Regions from separate parts of the Bartonella alsatica genome, predicted to be linked through region 2. Evidence: predicted binding sites of a transcription regulator. Region 2 holds the regulator's gene; the other holds the start of a gene.
What was found. The regulator LexA, encoded in region 2, represses DNA repair genes until DNA is damaged. The targets are predictions, from matches to a motif close to TGTTCNNNNTGTGTTCNG.
Positions count from the first base shown of each region.

Region 1: recA (recombinase RecA) is a predicted target of LexA. The motif match lies at 3,707-3,724, and genes of this name have one in related genera.

Region 1 covers NZ_CP058235.1:214,423-219,257, reverse strand. The annotation lists gene rplQ (50S ribosomal protein L17) at 1-180, shown strand, start outside; gene HWV54_RS00900 (DegQ family serine endoprotease) at 447-1,841, shown strand; gene HWV54_RS00895 (replication-associated recombination protein A) at 1,850-3,172, shown strand; gene recA (recombinase RecA) at 3,819-4,835, shown strand, end outside.
Region 2 covers NZ_CP058235.1:1,614,291-1,630,589, forward strand. The annotation lists gene HWV54_RS06610 (ABC transporter ATP-binding protein) at 1-270, opposite strand, end outside; gene HWV54_RS06615 (branched-chain amino acid ABC transporter permease) at 267-1,325, opposite strand; gene HWV54_RS06620 (branched-chain amino acid ABC transporter permease) at 1,326-2,402, opposite strand; gene HWV54_RS06625 (ABC transporter substrate-binding protein) at 2,522-3,655, opposite strand; gene HWV54_RS06630 (cold-shock protein) at 3,974-4,549, shown strand; gene HWV54_RS06635 (DUF192 domain-containing protein) at 4,807-5,331, shown strand; gene HWV54_RS06640 (alpha/beta fold hydrolase) at 5,328-6,113, shown strand; gene HWV54_RS06645 (DUF3126 family protein) at 6,728-6,940, shown strand; gene radC (RadC family protein) at 6,988-7,782, opposite strand; gene map (type I methionyl aminopeptidase) at 7,800-8,630, opposite strand; gene sfsA (DNA/RNA nuclease SfsA) at 8,639-9,340, opposite strand; gene HWV54_RS06665 (RNA methyltransferase) at 9,647-10,483, shown strand; gene murI (glutamate racemase) at 10,476-11,297, shown strand; gene rpsD (30S ribosomal protein S4) at 11,472-12,089, shown strand; gene ttcA (tRNA 2-thiocytidine(32) synthetase TtcA) at 12,347-13,225, shown strand; gene rimO (30S ribosomal protein S12 methylthiotransferase RimO) at 13,266-14,579, opposite strand; gene lexA (transcriptional repressor LexA) at 14,808-15,521, opposite strand.

The DNA.
Region 1 (4,835 bases), 250 kb from region 2:
GCACCACGTTATGCGTCGCGCAATGGTGGATATTTGCGTATTATGAAAGCAGGGTTTCGTACTGGCGATAATGCTCCCATGGCTGTTATAGAGTTTGTTGATCGTGATATTGATGCGAAGGGTGCTGTAGACCGTGTGCGTACGGAGGATGCTGCAAATCAAAAAGAAGTTTCTTCGTAAAAATAAAGTATTTTTTCTGTTAAATTTTAGGAAACCGCCTTTTACGGGCGGTTTTTTTAATGGGCACTTCAGAGTCAGTTTTGTGTTATAGATAAACATGAGAGAAAGTTGAAAAATATTGAGTTATTTGATTTTTATAATATTTATTGTTCAAATAGTTGTTTTTTTCTTCATTATAAATATTAATGGAAACCTTGAGCTTATGGATGATGAGAAGATTTCTTATCCTGTTAATATAAAGAGTGGATTATTTTGAGGAGTGATTAATGAAGTATTCTTTTTTGGCGTGGCTCTTTTTTGCTATTATGTCCCATATATCGTTTCATTGTGCATATGCTCAAATACCGCAAACACAAAAAGAAATTACTCTTTCGTTTGCTCCTTTAGTTAAAAAGACTATTCCATCTGTTGTAAATATTTATGCAGCTCGGCAAATCAGAGCACGTTCACCTTTTGAAGGGGATCCATTTTTTGAACAATTTTTTGGTCGTTTTCAAAATAATTTGCCTGTACGTAAGCAATCTTCATTAGGGTCTGGAGTGATTGTTGATACGCGTGGTTTGGTCGTTACTAATTACCATGTAATTAAGGATGCAAACGAAATTAAAGTTGCTCTTTCTGATGGGCGGGAATTTGAAAGTAGGATTATGCTAAAAGATGAGGCAACGGATATTGCTGTACTTGAAATTGATGCAAAAAGTGTGCAATTCCCCGCTCTTGCATTGGGGGATTCTGATGCAGTTGAAGTTGGTGATCTTGTCTTAGCAATTGGTAATCCTTTTGGTGTTGGTCAAACGGTCACAAGTGGTATTGTTTCAGCGCAAGCGCGTACACGTGTTGGTATTTCTGATTTTGATTTTTTTATTCAAACAGATGCTGCCATTAATCCAGGGAATTCTGGTGGAGCTTTGATTGATATGAAAGGACAATTAATTGGGATTAATACGGCTATTTATTCGCGTTCAGGTGGTTCTGTAGGGATTGGTTTTGCCATTCCAGCGAATCTTGTAAAAGTGATGCTTGATACTGTTAGACGTGGTGGAAAATATTTTGTACCGCCTTACATTGGTGCGTCTTTTCAAAATGTTACACCTGATATTGCGGGTGGTTTAGGTTTAGAACGTCCCTATGGAGCTCTTGTTATCGACGTTGTCAAAAATAGTCCTGCTGCAAAAGCTGGTTTGAAAGTGGGCGATGTTATTTTGAGTGTGCAAGGAGTGCGCGTTGATAGTCCAGATGGTCTTGGATATCGTTTGATGACATCTGGTATTGGGCACAGCCTTGTTTTAGAATATTTTCGAGGTGGAAAAATTTTAAACACGCATATAACCGTTTCATCGATACCGGAATCTGCATTTTCAAATGCTGAAAAGATTACTGATGAAGGTCCTCTTTCTGGTGCTGAAGTATTAGATTTGACACCGCAAAATAGTCGACGTTTTCATCTACCTATATCTGCAAGAGGTGTTGTGATTACCAATCTTGATGAGATGAGCAATGCTGCAGGGATTTTTCGTCCAGGAGATATTTTACGTGTTGTGAATGGTCATAAAATTCAAACAGTTAATCAGTTGAAAAAGATTCTTATGCAAGGTCGTCCACGTGTATGGCAATTGGAATATGAACGTGATGGTATGTATATTCGCCAGTTTATTCGCTGAGGTTTTTTTTGAATAAAGATTTTTTTACTTCAAGTTTTGATTTCCAAGTTCATAAAAATCGGCCACTTGCAGAAAGAATGCGTCCTCGTTCTCTCAATGCTGTAATGGGACAAAAACACTTGGTTGGGGAGAAGGGAGTACTCTCACGTATGCTGGCGACTAGTTCAGTGAGTTCGATGATTTTTTGGGGGCCTCCAGGAACGGGAAAAACAACGGTAGCACGCTTATTAGCGCTTGAAAAAAAATTTGTTTTTGAGCAAGTTTCTGCTATTTTTACCGGAGTTTCTGAGCTTAAAAAGATTTTTGAAAAGGCTCGGACTCATTTTATGTCTGGACAGCAAACAGTTTTATTTGTCGATGAAATTCATCGATTTAATCGCGCTCAGCAGGATAGTTTTCTTCCGGTTATGGAAGATGGTACTGTTATTCTTATAGGAGCAACAACGGAGAATCCTTCATTTGAGCTTAATGCTGCTCTTCTTTCTCGTGCACGTGTTTTGACATTTTTTCCACATGATAATGAAAGTTTAGGTATGCTTTTGAAGCGTGCTGAAGAAGTAGAAGGAATGCTTCTTCCTTTGGATGATGATGCCAGAGATGCTTTGATAGAGATGTCTGACGGAGATGCAAGGGTAGCGTTGACATTGGCAGAGGAAATTTGGTGTACTGCTGCACAAACAGGCGAAATATTTGATACTGTCACTTTGCAAAAAATCATACAACGTCGTGCTCCGATTTATGATAAAAGGGGAGATGGCCACTATAATCTCATTTCAGCTTTGCATAAATCAGTTCGTGGATCTGATCCTGATGCTGCACTTTATTATTTAGCGCGTATGTTTGATGCCGGTGAAGATCCTTCCTATATTGGGCGAAGGTTAGTTCGTATGGCTGTTGAAGATATAGGTTTGGCAGATCCGCAAGCTCTGGTCATTTGTAATGCTGCGAGGGAAGCGTATGATTATTTAGGATCACCAGAAGGAGAGTTGGCTTTGGCACAAGCATGTCTTTATATTGCAACTGCACCAAAATCAAACGCGATATATCTTGCATATAAGGCAGCTATGCATTGCGCGCACAAAAATGGCTCCTTGCCTCCTCCTAAGCATATTCTTAATGCACCTACAAAATTTATGAAGGAAGAAGGATATGGGCATGGTTACCGTTATGACCATGATGAACCAGATGCTTTTTCAGGACAGGAATATTTTCCTGAAAAACTTGGACGCCAAAATTTTTATCAACCACGAGAACGTGGTTTTGAGCGTGAGATTGCGAAGCGTCTTGAGTGGTGGAAGCAATTACGTAAAAAACGAGCCAATCAAAAATGAAATTTTAGCTGAGACAAATTTTTTTTATTAGTCTTGAAACTTGTTTTACATCAGTTAAGGGAATGATAATTCTATAATGGTTTAGATCATGTCTTAAATGCTTATTTATCTCATAGAATAAAAAGTTTTTCTTTTTGTCTATGAAGATTCATATACGCTTAAAAATCAAATTTAAGAAATCTTCGTTGAATTTTAATACATTGAGTTGTTTTGTGATTTCAATTATAAATGGTTTACTGCGGTTTTGGGTGGGATGAATTTTCAGGTTATTAATAGTGGGAATGAAGTTAAGAGGTTTTATCTCTTAAGTACTTATAACTTTTATCTCTTAAGTACTTATAACAGAGATATAAGAAGAGCCATGTATAAAATACCATATTGAGATTTACATTGTTTCTTTTTTAGAGGAGAGATATAAATGTATCAAGCTTCTCTCTTTTATAGGAAAGAGTTTTGTTGGGGCGTGTTTTGTGTCATGAAACAAGGAATACTACTCTTTTTATTATGGTAATTGATATGTTGTGGACACAATGTCGGAATAGAAATGGAAATAGTCTGTGAAAATCTCAATTCAAGACTTTAGTTACGCTAAAATAACAGTGTACACTAGACTCTGGATTATTGTGAATCGATCAAGGATATAATCGTGGATAAAACAAAAGCTCTCGATGCTGCTCTCTTACAAATTGAACGTTCTTTCGGTAAAGGCTCAATTATGCGTCTTGGGCAAAAAGAGCAAGTTGTTGAAATTGAAACAATTCCAACAGGTTCATTATCTTTGGATATTGCTTTGGGTGTTGGTGGATTGCCAAAGGGGCGTATTGTTGAGATTTATGGACCAGAGAGTTCTGGAAAGACAACATTAGCTCTTCATGCTATTGCTGAGGCACAGAAGAATGGTGGGGTTTGTGCTTTTATTGATGCGGAGCATGCGCTTGATCCTATTTATGCGCGTAAGCTTGGTGTTGATTTGGAAAATTTGTTTATTTCTCAACCAGATACTGGTGAACAAGCATTGGAAATTACAGAGACGCTTGTTCGTTCTGGTGCGGTTGATGTGCTTGTTGTTGATTCAGTAGCTGCTTTGACACCGCGTGCGGAAATTGATGGTGAAATGGGTGATGCTTTGCCTGGATTACAGGCGCGATTGATGAGTAAAGCTTTGCGAAAATTAACAGCTTCCATTTTTCGTTCTAACTGTATGGTGATTTTTATTAATCAAATTCGTATGAAAATTGGTGTCATGTTTGGTTCTCCTGAAACGACAACGGGTGGGAATGCTTTGAAATTTTATGCTTCTGTTCGATTGGATATTCGTCGCATTGGATCTATTAAAGATCGGGATATGATCGTTGGTAATCAGACACGTGTTAAAGTGGTTAAAAATAAATTGGCTCCTCCGTTTAAGCAAGTTGAGTTTGACATTATTTATGGTGAAGGCATTTCTAAATTAGGTGAATTGATTGATTTAGGTGTCAAGGTTGGTATTGTGGAAAAATCAGGTGCGTGGTTTTCTTATAATTCTCAACGATTAGGACAGGGGCGAGAAAATGCTAAGCAATTTTTACGTGAACATGCAGAAATAGCTACAGAAATTGAGACAGCTTTGCGCCAAAATGCTGGTTTGATTGCTATTGAACTGTTAGAAAATGCAGGGACAGAC
Region 2 (16,299 bases):
GCGAATATTTTGAAAGGTTCGTGCAATGTGACGTCTACAGATAATATAGGGAGGAGCTCCAGAAATTTTTTGTTCATCAAAAAAAATGCTCCCACTGGTAGGGGTATAAAATCCGGAAATCATATTAAAAACAGTTGTTTTTCCAGCACCATTTGGACCAATTAAACCAGTAATTGTTCCTCGTTTGATTGCCATATTAATATTATTTACAGCAATCAATCCGTCAAAACGCATCACGATATCATTGAGTAAAAGGATGGTATCGTTCATAGCTTTTCCCCAGTATTAGAGAACTTCTTACGTGACAAAAAGCTATAAATCTTATTCCATGAAAATTCATTTTGTCCCAACAAACCTTTTCTCCAAAATAAGATAATAATGAGCAATAGAAGAGAAAAAACAACCATTCTGAGCCCTGGTGTTTCTGGGATATGTATAAAACCTAAGTTAAATGGACTTTCAATAATACGAAGCCATTCAAGCATGACTGTAATAATAATGCTACCAATAATGCTCCCTGTAATTGAACCAAGCCCACCAGCAACAACAATCATCAAAATATTAAAAGTTAGCAAGAAGTTGAACATTTTAGGGTCAATTGTTGAAATAAGAGAAGCCATCAATGCTCCCCCTATACCTGCAAAAAATGCACCAACAGTAAAGGAAAAGCTACGGTAGAAAAAAGCATTAATCCCCATTATTTTTGCAGCAATTTCATCATCACGAATAGCACGCAATACGTTACCCGTGTTGCTTCGCAATAAGAGAATAATAAAGATAACTGTGAATGCTAACCAACCATAGTTCCACCATAATGTCGCATTTTGAGGTATTCCTTTAATTCCTAAAGAGCCATTTGTTAAGGATGTTGTGTTTGTAATAACAATGCGAATAATTTCTGCAAAACCCAATGTTGCAATTCCAAGATAATCACCACTAAGTCGTAAGATAGGAAGTGCAATCAATAAACCTACAACTGCAGCACACAAACCACTTACAATAACGGCTAGAAAAAAAGGTAATTGCAGATGATGCAACGGTTCAGCTATAGGTTCAAGAATCCACATCATTTCTTTTTGTTCAGGAGAGAGAAGTAAAATTGCGCACACATAAGCACCAACGGCCATGAAGCCAGCATGTCCAAGAGAAAACATACCCGTAAAACCGTAAATTAAATTAAGGGAAATGGCTAATATCGCATTAATAGCAATAAGATTGATAATACGAAGTGTGTAATCATTAAAATGGTTATCAGCATAAAACAAGAGGCCTATAAAGACTAAAATACTGATACACGATAGAAAAGTTGTAGTGGATTTTACCATTTAAATTTTCTCCTGACTTTTTTTGCCCATTAATCCTGTGGGCATTATCAATAAAATCAGAATTAATAAAATAAAAGCAAAAGCATCTCGATATCCAGATAATGCGGGAAAGAATGCGATAATCATAATTTCAATGAATCCAAGTAACACCCCCCCAAACATTGCTCCTGGAATTGAGCCAATACCTCCAATAACGGCAGCGATAAATGCTTTGAGTCCAGGAAGAACGCCCATATAAGGATGGATTTGAGGATAACGTAGTGACCACATAATACCCGCGATAGCTGCAAGTGCTGAACCTATCCCAAATGTAAATGCAATGACTTTATTGACAGAAACACCCATCAAACGCGTCGTTTCAATATCATAAGAGATTGCACGCATAGCAAGACCAGGTTTTGTTTTATGGATAATCCATAGTAATAAAATAATGAGAATAAACGAAACAATAGGAACAATCAGAGACATGGGAGCAATTCTAATGATTTTATCCGTTCCTGCTTCTAAATACCATAAGAACGGTATTACAAGAAAATCTGGCTGTTTTACACTTTTCGGGACACCGCTAAAGAGTACAGTAGCAAGATTTTCAATAAAAAAGGAAATTCCTATCGCACCTATAAGCGCTGAAATACGCGGAGCATGGCGTAAAGGTTTATAAGCAAATTGATCAATAGTAATTCCCACAGCACTTGTAATAAAAGTTGAAAAACAGAGAGCTAAAATCCAAATCGGTGTAAACTCTTGTGGAGAAATTTTAAAATAATAAATGAACCCTAAAATAAGAATTAAAAAAGCAGCAATCCAATAAACTGGAGGATATTTTTTGAATCCTATAAACACCGAATAATAAATGAGAACAGCGAGTAATAAAAGAAGGATAGCAGCCCAAGCAGGCATAAAGCTAATTGTGGAAAAGAAAACAAAATACGCTCCCAACATAAAGATATCGCCATGAGCAAAATTAATGAGTCTCAGTATACCATAGACCATAGTGTAACCAATAGCGATAAGTCCATAAAGAGATCCTAATGCTAGTGCATTAAAAAAATACTGGATGAACATTTCAGTGCTCATCTTTCATCCTTCCACATTTGTTAGTTCACATAGGATAAAATTAAAAAACCACTAAATTTTAATTGAGATAAGAATCCTTAACTAATTCTTGTATTTTGATTAGCACAATCTCTAACTTTTTAAAAAGCAGGTTTGACTTCATCTAAATAGACACGTTTCCCGTTCTTTATTTCAATTATGCCAATAGGAATTTTAGGGTTATGATTTTCATCCATGGACATATCACCAAAAGGGGTTTGAAAATCTTTTAATTGGCTAAGTGCAATAGTGATTTTTTCACGATCAGCACTATCAGCATTTTCAATAGCTTTCATAAACATCATATAACTCGTATATCCCAAAACAGAATTGATATTTGGTTCTTTATCTGGATAGGCTGCTTTCCATTCATTAGTGAATTCTTTTGCAGCTTCTGACATATTCGGCATATTTTCACTGTAGGGAAGTGTTGTATGTAAGAAGCCTTCTGCGGCTTTTCCTGCAATTGCAATGGTCTCTGGATTATCCATGGCATCTCCACCCATAATTTTAAACTTTGCACCTAACTCACGTGCTTGTTTCATAATGATGGCACCTTCAGAAAAGTAAGATGGAATAAATAAGATATCAGGTTTTTGCGCTATAATCTGTGTAAGAACAGCAGAAAAATCCTGATCTCCAGAATTATAGTTTAAATTTAAGATAACTTCACCACCTAATTTTTTGAAAGCACGCGTAAAATAACTTGCAAGACCAATTGCATAATCGTTTGATATATCTTTAAGGATAGCTGCTTTTTTTGCGTGTAAAGTTTGACTTACATAGGTTGCAATCCCTATACCTTGATAGGAATCAATGAAGCAAGTACGAAAATAATACTTTTTACCCTGTGTAACAAGCGGATTTGTTGAAGACGTAGCAATGCTTGGAGTCTTTGCTTTTTCAGATATTTCTCCACCAGCCAACGAGAGTGAAGAGCCATAACTACCGATGATTCCATTAACTTTTTCACTTGCAGTTAAACGCATAACAGCATTAGCAGCTTCTACCTTATCAGATTTATTATCAATAATAATAAGTTCCACTTTGCGCCCCAATATTTCTGGGACTTTTTTATGTGCCAATTCTATGCCTCTAATTTCAAGTTGGCCTCCAAATGCATTTTGACCACTTAACGGAAGATAAACACCAATTTTGATAGGTTCATTCGCATAGACATTTACTACAAGTGCTATGACAGCTGTGAGTATAATAAGAACTCTCTTCAATTGCATTGCGCACTTTCCTTAATTTAGTTGCGATCTCTGCACCTTATCTTGAACTTCTTTATCATGCAAGTTATGCATTAGTGAAAATATTATTGTATGAAGAATCTTTTATATTTTTTCGGTACTTTCGGTACTTATTGTACGGTTATATAGAGCATACGATCAAACATTTTTGTAAATATTCGTGTTGTTACTAAAACAAGGAGTTACGACAATATGGGGAAATCTTAATCTTGGGGCTTGCGTGTTGGTGCAAGAGCAATGTTTACTTAAGCATAGAGAATCAATGTCGTACAATTTAGAGCTACAGGGTCACATTTTATTATGACGAGTAAGGATATATTAAAGGATTGTTCCCTATCTGAGGATAGTGTAGGTACTTGTGGTGAGATTATTGAAATTAGTGGTGTCATTAAATGGTTTGATGGCAGTAAGGGATATGGATTTATTGTACCTGATATGCCTAATTTCCCTGATATATTATTGCATGTCACGGTGATGCGTAGGGATGGTTTTCAAACAGCTTTGGAGGGTGCTAAAGTTATCTGTGCTGTGGAAAAAACTGAACGCGGGTTAAAGTGCGTTCAGGTGAAATCTATAGACTGTTCTTCAGCGATTCATCCATCAGAAATTCCAGCACGTACACATGTTGTTGTTGCTCCAGAAAGTGGTTTAGAGCGTGCAATTGTCAAATGGTTTAATCGCGATAAGGGATTCGGTTTTCTTAGCCGCGGGCAGGGAACAGAAGATATTTTTATTCATATGGAAACATTGCGTCGTTTTGGTTTAGCAGAGCTTCGTTCTGGTCAAGTTGTTCTTGTCCGTTTTGGAAAAGGCGAGAAAGGTTTGATGACAGCAGAAATTTATCCGGATATAGGAATTCCTTTTACTACGCATTGAATTGCACTTTTAAAGTTACATATCTTCTTTATTTTTTAAGAGAAGAGGGGGGGGGGGGCAAGCGTAAGCAGAATTAGCTATTGGACCAACAAGTTCAAGAAGAAATCTATCTGTAAAGCCGTAAATCAGATGAAACAGATTGCAAATATTGCATTAAGGCCAATAAGAAGATAATTCTCTTAAGTTTTTACTTTTTAAATTCTGATACTTTTATTTTATTCAACAAAGTTGAAGCGTTTTCTATAGTGGAGATAAAAATGTTAAAGCCTTTTAGAAAAGGGCGTAGTGTTGTATTGACGCTGGTTTTTATGTTAGAAGTAAATATAGCTGTAGCAAGGAAGCCCGTAGAGTTCCCTATTCATCCCGTCCCTTTAAAAATACAGACAAAGCAGGGTATGATCTCTTACAGAGTAGAGATTGCTTTTACGCAGTCTCAGGCAGCTGCTGGTTTAATGTATCGCACTGATTTTCCACGTGATCGCGCAATGCTTTTTAGACAGCAGGAAAGTAAGCAGCTAAAGGAAAAGGATACGCAGGAATTTTTTATGTGGATGGCAAATACACCTTTACCCTTAGATATGATTTTCTTGAATGCTGAGGGAATTATAGTATCAATTGTCGAAAAAACGTCCCCATTTTCCACGGATACTATTTCATCGGGAGTACCTGCAACTTTTGCTCTTGAGGTTAATGCTGGTGAGATTTCTGAAAAACAAATAGAAAAGGGACAGAGAGTTTTTCATCCCGCTATTTGTGGAAAATGTGAAGGTGATGCAAAATGACAGCAGAAGATATTCGTTTTTTTGAATATGATGGTTTGCGATTTGCTTATCGAGAAGAAGGACAGGGGGCGCCTATTTTGTTGATTCATGGTTTTGGGTCTTCTGCACGTGTGAATTGGTATGCAACTGGTTGGTTTCGCACCCTTACTGAAGCAGGATATCGTGTTATTGCTCTTGATAATCGCGGACACGGAGATTCAACTAAAAGTTATGATCCTTGCTTTTATACACCTCAAGCTATGGCTAGCGATGCGGTTAGATTGTTGCAACATTTGGAATTATCTAGAGCACATGTTATGGGATATTCTATGGGAGCTCGAATTAGCGCATTTATGGCTCTTTTGTATCCGACATATGTACACAGCGTCATTTTTGGTGGCTTAGGTATTGGTATGGTGACGGGAGCAGGGGATTGGGAACCTGTTGCTGAGGCTCTTTTAGCAGAAGATATTTCTACTATTACCAATCCGCGTGGTATGATGTTTCGGAAATTTGCAGATCAAACTAAAAGCGATAGGCGTGCTCTGGCTGCTTGTGTGGTAACATCAAAACAAGACTTAACAGCATCTGAGGTTTACAAAATAAAACAACCTGCGCTTGTTGCTGTTGGTTCATTAGATGAAATTAGCGGTGAAGCAGAACCGTTAGCAGCTTTATTGCCCTTTGGCGAAGCATTATCAATTCCTGGGCGAGACCATATGCTTGCTGTAGGAGATAAGGTTTATAAAAAAGGCGTTATCGATTTTCTTTCTCGTTATCCTATTGTTGGAAACTATTCATAAATTTTAAAATTCACAGAAATATCCAATGTTTTTTATCTTGGATAAAATGAAAAGCTTATTCAGAGGTTTGGCTATTATGGTGTGAATTTTTATGAAAAGATATGAAAAATAACAATAAAGTTTATTAGCGTAGCTTACGTTTTGTATATGGGTGAACTTTCCTTTTATAGGTTAACCGAGTATACTTTAGAGATAGTTAGAGAGGATTATTTAAAAATTATTGGCAATAGAATTGTTCAATAAACAAAGTAGTTTTACAAGAGAAGAATGCTTTTGTTTTATAAAACCATATTTTTAATAGACAAAAAATATAAGTGATTTGTCAATATTTTATCAGAATATGCTTGTATATGCGATGTTGAAATTGGGGATAAGATGAAAATTATTTAGAACTTACATTTTTCTAACTATTTTTTTACTTTTGAATCTATACGATTATATTTAGTAATGGTAGACCATTTTTATAAAGGTACTTTAATAAATGTGTTAAGATAGTGTTATTTTGTGTATAGGTAATATAAGTAAAAATTGAAATTAAAATTTACTATATCTTAGGACTGCCTTATTTACCCTCCAGGATTTAAATTAAGAGTCTCAAAAGACAGGAGAGCATGGTGAATGCTGATGAAATAAGAAAACTTGATAGTTATTTTAAAAACATATTCCAAAATTCAGCATTGCAAGTAAGAGCACGGCCTAAAAAGGATGATTCTTGTGAGCTTTATATCGGGAATGAGTTTTTAGGTATTATTTATCGAGATGAAGATGAGGACGAACTATCCTACAATTTCTCAATGGCTATATTAGATATTGATTTAGGAAACTAATTCGTTGTGAATAGTTGGATAAAATATTTTTGCAATTGAATTAAGTTTCATATGAGTTTTAATGCCTTAAAGCTCGTATGATCATTTCGTGCAATAATAAGGTGGTCATGAATAGTAATACCTAACGCATTTGCTGCATCTTTTAATATATGTGTCATTGTTATATCTGCTTTAGAAGGTTTTGCATCACCAGAAGGATGATTGTGTACTAAGATGAGTCCTGCTGCGGATAATTCTAAAGCTCGAGAAATGACTTCACGCGGATAGACAGGAGTGTGATCAATGGTTCCAGTTTGTTGCACTTCATCAGCGAGTAAACCATTTTTTTTATCAAGAAATAAGATACGAAATTGTTCACGTGTTTCATGAGCCATAACGGCTTTACAATAAGCTAATACTTTATCCCATGAAGAAAAAATATCACGTTTAAACAATTCTGCACGAGCAAGACGTCCAGCAACATCTGAAATAATTTTTAAGTCAATTGCAGTTGCCGGACCGCATCCTTGAATCTCTTGAAGTCGGTGAATATCAGCACCCAATACTTCTGCTAGGGAGCCAAAACGCGCTATCAAGTTTTTGGCTATTGGTTTTGTATTCGCTCGAGGGATAGTGCGAAAAAGTAATAATTCAAGGTATTCATAATCTTCAATTGCATTTCCTTTTGACTTTAAATAGCGTTTACGGAGACGTTCACGATGTCCTTGGTAATGCTTATGTGTTTGTGAATTTTTCTGAAGCTTTTCACTTTTTATTTCCGGTATTGGACTAAGTGAGAGATTTGGTGTCAATGCAAAGTGATTACTTTGGATATCTCCCTTTTTATTTATTTTTTTAGCCATAGCATTTCTACATTTATTTAAGCATTTAAGCTTGAAATATAAAAAATATTTTTAGGAGATTGTGTAAAAATTTCGCATCCTTCATTTGTTACGCCAATTGTATGTTCATACTGTGCGGTAAGAGATCGATCACGTGTAACGGCAGTCCAACCGTCAGATAAAATTTTAACCTGTGGTTTCCCAAGGTTGATCATCGGCTCAATTGTAAATATCATACCTTGTTTTAGTTCTATTCCTTCCCCAGGATTTCCATAATGAAGTATATTGGGTGCATCATGAAAAAGCTGTCCGATTCCATGTCCGCAAAAATCTCTTACAATTGAACATCGTTCAGATTCTGCATAATTTTGAATGGCTGCACCAATATCACCCGTAGTTGCACCCGGTTTGACTACAGAAATTCCTCTCATAAGACTTTCATATGTTATTCTTAGAAGACGTTCTGCAGCACGTCTGATTTTTCCAACAGGGTACATGCGGCTTGAATCTCCGTGCCAACCATCGTGAATAAAGGTCACATCAATATTAACAATATCACCTTCTTGCAAGGGTCTGCTATTGGGGATTCCATGGCAAACAACATGATTGATGGATGTACAGCATGAATGACTGTATCCATGGTAATTCAGGTCAGCAGGAAGAGCACCTTGTTTAGCACCAAAAATAAATACAAAATCATCAATTTCTTGCGTAGTTACACCAGGCTTAATAATATCCGTAAGTGCATCAAGACATTCCGCAGCAATGCGACCGACTTTACGCATTTTAGCAAAAGCATCTTCGTCAAAAATACGGATCTGTCCGTTAAATTTTAAGGGTATTTTATTATATTCAATATAATCAGTCATTGCTTTTTCTATATTTCTATTTTCACTCTATGAATCGGAAAAATGCCTTCTGCACTTACGTGACATTTTATAGCGTAAAATTCTACTCCTGATTTTAATGCTAAATCAAATGTACGTCTATAGATTGGATCAAGGTCATCGCAGATTGTAAAAGCTGAACAATCCTCTCGTTGAATTATATAAAGCATAGCGGCTCGTTTTCCTTGTTGCACAACTTTTATGAGCTCTTCAAGATGACGTGTGCCACGTTTTGTTACAGTATCAGGAAACTCTGCTAACCCTTTTTGGCGCATAAAATGGACATTTTTGACTTCTAGATAACAGTCAGGAACGATGCCATCACACAGAAGAAAGTCGATCCGTGATTGTGTTCCATAACGTTGTTCTTTCAAAGTGGTTTTGTATTTACTTAATTCGGGTAATAATCCATTTTGAATTGCTTCTAATGCAAGTCTGTTTGGTAAAGCCGTGTTGATGCCAACTAAAGTATTATTTACTTCAATAATTTCTAATCGATATGCGTATTTTCGTTTGGAGTTGTTATTATATGAAAGCCAAATATTGGTGTTTGGAGTTATTAATCCAAGCATCGATCCTGTATTAGGGACTGACACGGTAAACATGTGTTGGTTATCCCATTTAACGTCAGCAAGAAAACGTTTATAACGACGGATAAGCTTTGCAGGAAAAAGTTTTGGAATAAAGAGCATATTCCTCTCTTAAAACGCATAGTTTTATAATTCAACTCAGATTGTGTTTTGTAAAATATTATATGTTAAATAATCCATGGTTAACATTAAAGTGATCTACATAGTCGCTCTAAGATTTAAAAACTAAATTTTGTTTTTGCTTTCATAATTTATTGTTAATATTTTTCATCATGAATTTTGAATGAGAATATAATATTGACTATAATTTGTTATTAAAAAGGTTATTTCTTGGAATATTCTCTTTAAAAGATTGCGTTTAAAAAAAAACAACGATAGGAGCATAATATATAGAATTAGGTAGAATTAATGGCCGGAACCAATAAGAATCGTAAAAATTTAACAGATGGTCCAATTATTATTTTAGTCGAACCGCAGTTGCCTGAGAATATTGGTATGGTAGCAAGAGCTATGGCGAATTTTGGGCTTTCTAAGCTTCGGTTAGTCAAACCTCGAGAAATATTTCCAAATGAAAAAGCCAGGGCTGCAGCAAGCAAAGCAGATCATGTCATTAATGAGGCAATAGTTTTTGATACATTACGTGATGCGATTGCGGATTTGCATTATATTTTTGCTACAACGGCACGTGAAAGATGTGGTTTTAAGACCGTCAAAAGTGCTGTTGAAGCAGCGAGTATGCTACGTCAGCGTGAGAGGATTGGGCATCAAACGGGTATTTTATTTGGAAGAGAAAGGTGTGGATTAGAAAATGATGAAATCAGTCTTGTTGATGAAATCATCACTTTTCCAGTTAATCCTGCTTTTGCATCACTCAATATTGCGCAAGCGGTTTTGCTTATATCTTACGAATGGATGAAATCAGGTTTAGAAAATGTGAGCGATACGGCTTTTCGTACTGTAGAGATGGAGCCGGCAAATAAAGCAACGTTTCATGGTTTTTTATCTCAATTAGAAGAAGCTTTGGATATTCGTGGATATTTTAGGCCCCGAGAACGCAAAGAAGTGATGCTTGCAAATCTACGTTCTGTTTTTACACGTGCTAATTTTAGTGAATCTGAGGTTCACTTGCTACGAGGGATTGTCTCTTCATTGGATCATTTTTCTCCTCAATTACCGCGGGGAAGCGGTGCACCCGTAGATCGTGAACGTAAAAAATTAAAAACAAGTGTGAAATCCAATGAATAAACGGCCTGTTCTTTTTTTTGATAGTGGCATTGGTGGTTTAACAGTATTGAGGGAAGTGCGCGTTCTTGTTCCTGAAATGCAATTTATTTATGTTGCTGATGATGCGGGATTTCCTTATGGGAATTGGAAAGAAAATGTTCTGAAAAAAAGAATTTTAAAGATTTTCACAAATCTTTTAACACTCTATAATCCCGCCTTATGTGTAATTGCTTGCAATACGGTTTCTACACTAATGATGACTGATTTACGAGAGAAATTTCCTCATATTCTTTTTGTAGGAACAGTTCCCGCAATTAAATCAGCAGCTGAACAAACAAAATCTGGTTTTATTTCAGTATTAGCCACTCCTGGAACAGTGAAGCGTGCTTATACTTATGAATTAATCAATACTTTTGCTGCTCAATGTCATGTTCAGCTAGTTGGAAGTGAAAAACTTGCTGGATTTGCTGAAGATTATTTACGTGGAAAGCCTATAGATTTGGAAGAATTACGTCACGAAATACTTCCGTGCTTTGTTGAGAAAAATGGCAAATATACTGATATTATTGTTTTAGCTTGTACACATTACCCTTTTTTGATGAAATTTTTTCGTAAACAAGCTTTATGGCCAGTTGAATGGATTAATCCAGCAAAAGCTGTAGCCAAACACACAAGAACATTATTACCGAAAAGAGAGAATCGCCAAAACATAAAGAAGCATAAAGATTTTGCTTTATTTACATCGCAAAATGTAACCCCTTCAACAGAGCGTTTATTAAAAGGATTTAGCTTAAATATTGTGAAAGGAGTTGACTTTGCAGTGCAAGATCAATAAAATCCTCTCCAGCTTTCTCTTTCGAGAAAATGGCATTAATTGACGTGTCCCGTGGATAATTTTGCATGTTATATGTTAAAGAGTCCTGTCAGTCTTTTGATTTGAAGGCAAAGGAGGGCGCGTTTCCTTGAGATCTTACTGTAGGATCTTATTTCTGTTTTTAAAGGAAATGCGATGAGCAAACGCGAAACAACGAAGTATAAAATTGATCGCCGTATGGGAGAAAATATTTGGGGGCGACCGAAATCTCCTGTGAACCGTCGTGATTATGGTCCGGGTCAGCATGGACAACGCCGTAAAGGAAAGCTTTCTGACTATGGTGTGCAATTGCGTGCTAAGCAGAAATTAAAAGGATTTTACGGTGATATCTCAGAAAAACAATTCCGTAAAACTTATGAAGAAGCTGCTCGTCGACGTGGTGATACTGGTGAAAATCTTATCGGGCTTTTGGAATCACGTTTAGATTCTGTCGTCTACCGTGCGAAATTTGTGCCTACGATCTTCGCTTCTCGTCAATTTATCAATCATGGTCATGTCAATGTAAATGGTCGGCGCACGAATATTCAATCGTATCGTTGTAAACCAGGTGATGTTATCGAAGTTCGTGAAAAGTCAAAACAGCTTGTTTTGGTACTAGAATCTGTGCAGTTAGCAGAGCGTGATGTGCCTGAGTATATTGATGCAGATCATAATCAGATGAAAGCGACGTTTACGCGTGTTCCTGCTTTTGCAGATGTTCCTTATGCTGTGCAAATGGAACCCAATTTGGTTGTTGAATTTTATTCTCGTTAAATTCTTTATAGGGGAGTTTTACTCTCTGTCGTTTTATTATACGCCAGAAGTGTTGTTTTGCTTTATAGTGTTTAAAGCTAACAAGTAGTTTTTGTGAATGGCATTATATCAAGTTTATTGTTATATTTTATAACAATATGGCTTGTATAGGTCTGTTTCTTTTCTCTGTGGATCAATGGAATATCTCGTTTAAGCTGTGTGACGTCTGTTGTTATCTTTGTCATTTTTGCAGAACAAGCTATTTATTGTGCAGAATTATGGATAATATTTCACTCGGATATCAAGCAATGGGAGAGAATATAGAGAAAACTGATTCTTTTGTGAAAGAAACTGATAATTGTCATCCGATATTTCGAGTTGCTCCTTCAACTGTGGAGTTTCATAAACTGCGTAAACGGCTTTTACGTCATATACGGCAAGCATTAGATGATTTTTCCATGCTTTCTTCAGGAAAAAAATGGCTTATTGCTTTATCAGGTGGAAAGGATTCTTATGGCCTCTTAGCGCTTCTTTTAGATTTAAAATGGCGCGGTCTTTTGCCTGTTGAAATTCTAGCTTGTAATCTTGATCAAGGGCAACCAGGCTTTCCAAAATATGTTCTTCCAGACTTTTTAGATTCTTATAATATCCCATATCGTATTGAGTATCAGGATACTTATTCCATTGTTACAGATAAATTGGCACATACGCAAACATATTGTTCACTTTGTTCGCGATTGAGACGTGGTAACTTATATCGTATTGCACGTGAAGAGGGATGTTCTGCATTAGTTCTTGGACATCATCGTGATGATGTTTTAGAAACATTTTTTATGAATTTGTTTCATGGTGGACGATTAGCAGCCATGCCTGGAAAGCTTATAAACGACGAAGGAGATCTTTTTGTTTTGCGTCCTCTTGTTTACGCTGCTGAAGAAGATATGGAAAAATTTTCACAAGCAATGCGGTTTCCTATCATTCCTTGTAATCTTTGTGGTAGCCAGGATGGTTTACAACGCTATGCAATGAAAGAAATGCTAAAGGATATCGAAAAAAGAATGCCAGGACGTAAAGATACTATGATTCGCGCCTTAACAAATGTCCGCCCAAGCCATTTGCTCGATAAAAAAATTTTTGATTTTGGAAGCTTATTATAAAGCTGAGTTATTTAAGTACAGGAAGTTTAGCCTTATATTTTCAAACTGCTATTCCATAAAGATCATAAGCATCTGATTTTTCGATTTTTACGGTAACAAATTCGCCGACACGTAGCGGTCGTCGTGATGATATATGTACAACACCATCTATTTCCGGAGCATCATATTGACTACGACCTTTAGCAATTTTTCCTTGACTTTCATCAATGAGAACTTGGAGTCTTTTTCCGATTTTTTTCTTTAAAAGATGAGTAGAAATTTGTTGTTGTTTTGCCATAAAGCGATGCCAGCGGTTTTCTTTTACTTCTTCAGAAATGTTTCCTAATCCCAAATCATTTGCAACAGCACCTTTTACTTCTTCATATTTAAAGCATCCAGCTCGTTCAATTTTTGCTTCTTCTAGCCATTCAAGGAGTATATTAAAATCTTCATTTGTTTCGCCTGGAAAGCCGACAATAAATGTTGATCGTAAGGAGAGATCCGGACAAATTTTTCTCCACTTTTCAATTCTACGATTTATTTTTTCCATAAGAGCAGGACGTTTCATATTGCGTAAAACAGTTGGTGAAGCATGCTGAAAAGGAATATCTAGATAAGGAAGAATTTTTTTTGCAGCCATAAGTTCAATAACTTCGTCAACATGAGGATAAGGATAAACATAATGTATGCGTATCCAAATACCCATATTGCCTAGTTCACGACAAAGATCAAAAAATTTTGTTTTTATTGTACGCTCTTTCCAAGAGCTTTCGAGATATTTAATATCAATGCCATAAGCACTCGTATCTTGTGAGATAACTAAAAGCTCTTTTACACCGGCCTGTACAAGTTTTTCAGCTTCGCGAAGAACATCATTAATAGGACGCGAAGTAAGATTACCACGTAAAGTAGGAATAATACAAAAACTACATCGATTAGAACATCCTTCAGAGATTTTTAAGTAGGCATAATGACGAGGTGTTAAACGAATGCCTTGCGGGGGAACTAAATCGACAAAGGGATCATGACGTGGGGGAATTGCTGTATGAACAGCTTGTATAACACTTTCATAGGCTTGTGGTCCTGTAATGGCTAATACACTAGGATGTGCTTGACGTATAACATCAGGATCAGAACCAAGACAGCCGGTTACAATAACTTTTCCATTTTCTTTGAGGGCTTTATTAATATTAGCTAATGATTCACGTCTAGCAGAATCAAGAAAACCACAGGTGTTTACAATAACGACATCAGCACCTCGATGATTATGTGAGATTTCATAACCTTCAGACCGGAGTCTTGTAATAATTCGCTCAGAATCTACCAGTGCTTTTGGACATCCAAGTGAGACAAAACTAATACGAGGTGCTACCATGATAAAACCTGCAACTTTAATAACGATTAAATTTTATTTGCTATTTTAAATTCATTAAGAATGAAAGTGCTCTTTATTTTTGATACATATGCAATAAAATTTTTTACAAAGTTATCTGTTTTTAGCTAAAACACTTTATGACTACATATGTCATTATTACTGAATGTGGCATAACACGACAAAAATACCAAATAATTTTTTACTAAATCTATGAATATTCTAGGCATTCTAATATTTACGAATGAGTCCAATAAGTTTACCTTCTATTTTTACACGCTCGGATCCATATATACGTGTTTCGTAGTGAGGATTTGCTGCTTCTAATGCAATAGAGGCTCCTTTGCGTCGATAACGTTTTAAAGTTGCTTCCTTTTTATCAATAAATGCAACAATAATTTCACCTGTTATTGCTGTGCTCTGGCGTTTAACAATTATAATATCTTTATCAAGAATACCAGCTTCAATCATAGAATCATCTCTGACTTCTAAAGCATAGTGTTCACCCGAATTAATCATATCTTGTGGTAAAGAAAGCGTATCTGTTTGTTGTATTATAGAGGAGATAGGTATACTTGCACCAATGCGGCCCATAATAGGAATAATGACATTCTCTTTCTTTTCTACCTTAAAGTTACCAAGATCACCAAAGTTTTTTGATATTTTTCTTTTATTTTTCTCTATCATATTAGGAGAAATTTTACGAGCTAAAGAAAGATTAAATGTTATTTTATCTGGAAGTCGAATTATCTCCACTGCGCGAGCACGATTCGGCAAGCGGCGTATAAAACCTCGTTGTTCTAAGGCTATCATTAGCTTATGAATGCCAGACTTTGAAGAAAGTTCCAATGCAGTTTTCATTTCATCAAAGGAAGGAGGAACACCAGTTTCTTTCATATGATTATGGATGAACAAGAGTAGCTCATATTGTTTACATGTTAGCATTCAATATTCCAATCACAAGAATCAAAAATAAGAAAAAGTATTAAATAAAATATAATTATTTTATAAATATTATAAATTTTTTTTGATATAAAATAAAAATATTTACTTTATTATTATTGAGTTATAATTATTATAAAGTAACAATTATTTATTTGCATTAATAAATAATTACATGTTATAATATAAATTTTAATTTTAGTTATGTATTAAGATATTTTTATATATATAATATATTAAATAATGTAGTAAATAATTTTTTATTAATAATTATTTATGATATAAATTAACCATTTAAATTTTACTGTAATTAATATTTATTTATAAATAATAATATTTATACTTTGTAAGACTATTGTACATTATTAAAGTCGCACTCATATTGAAAAGTGAGAAAAAATATTTAAAGATATAAAAATGGGCAACTATATTTTTAGGAAATTGATATAATACCTAATTTCCAATAAATGTATTTTTTTATTGACTGAACTCAACAACGGAGCATCTACTGGTTTGTTTGTTATTTTCTGCGATTATATATTAATCCCATGTTACCGTTTTTATGTATTTCCTGCTCTTTTTATAATTTTGAAATATGTGTTCTTTCATGTTTTCGAAGTTATGATGCATTTTATGTTGAAATTCTTTCTTTCATTCAAACTCAAAATACAGAAAAGCCTGTATCTACAGTGATGAGAAAAGAGAGAAAAGTATTGATAACTAAACCGAATAATAATATTTTTTTCGAAAGGTGTTGACCAAATGAAAAGTCAACCGTATG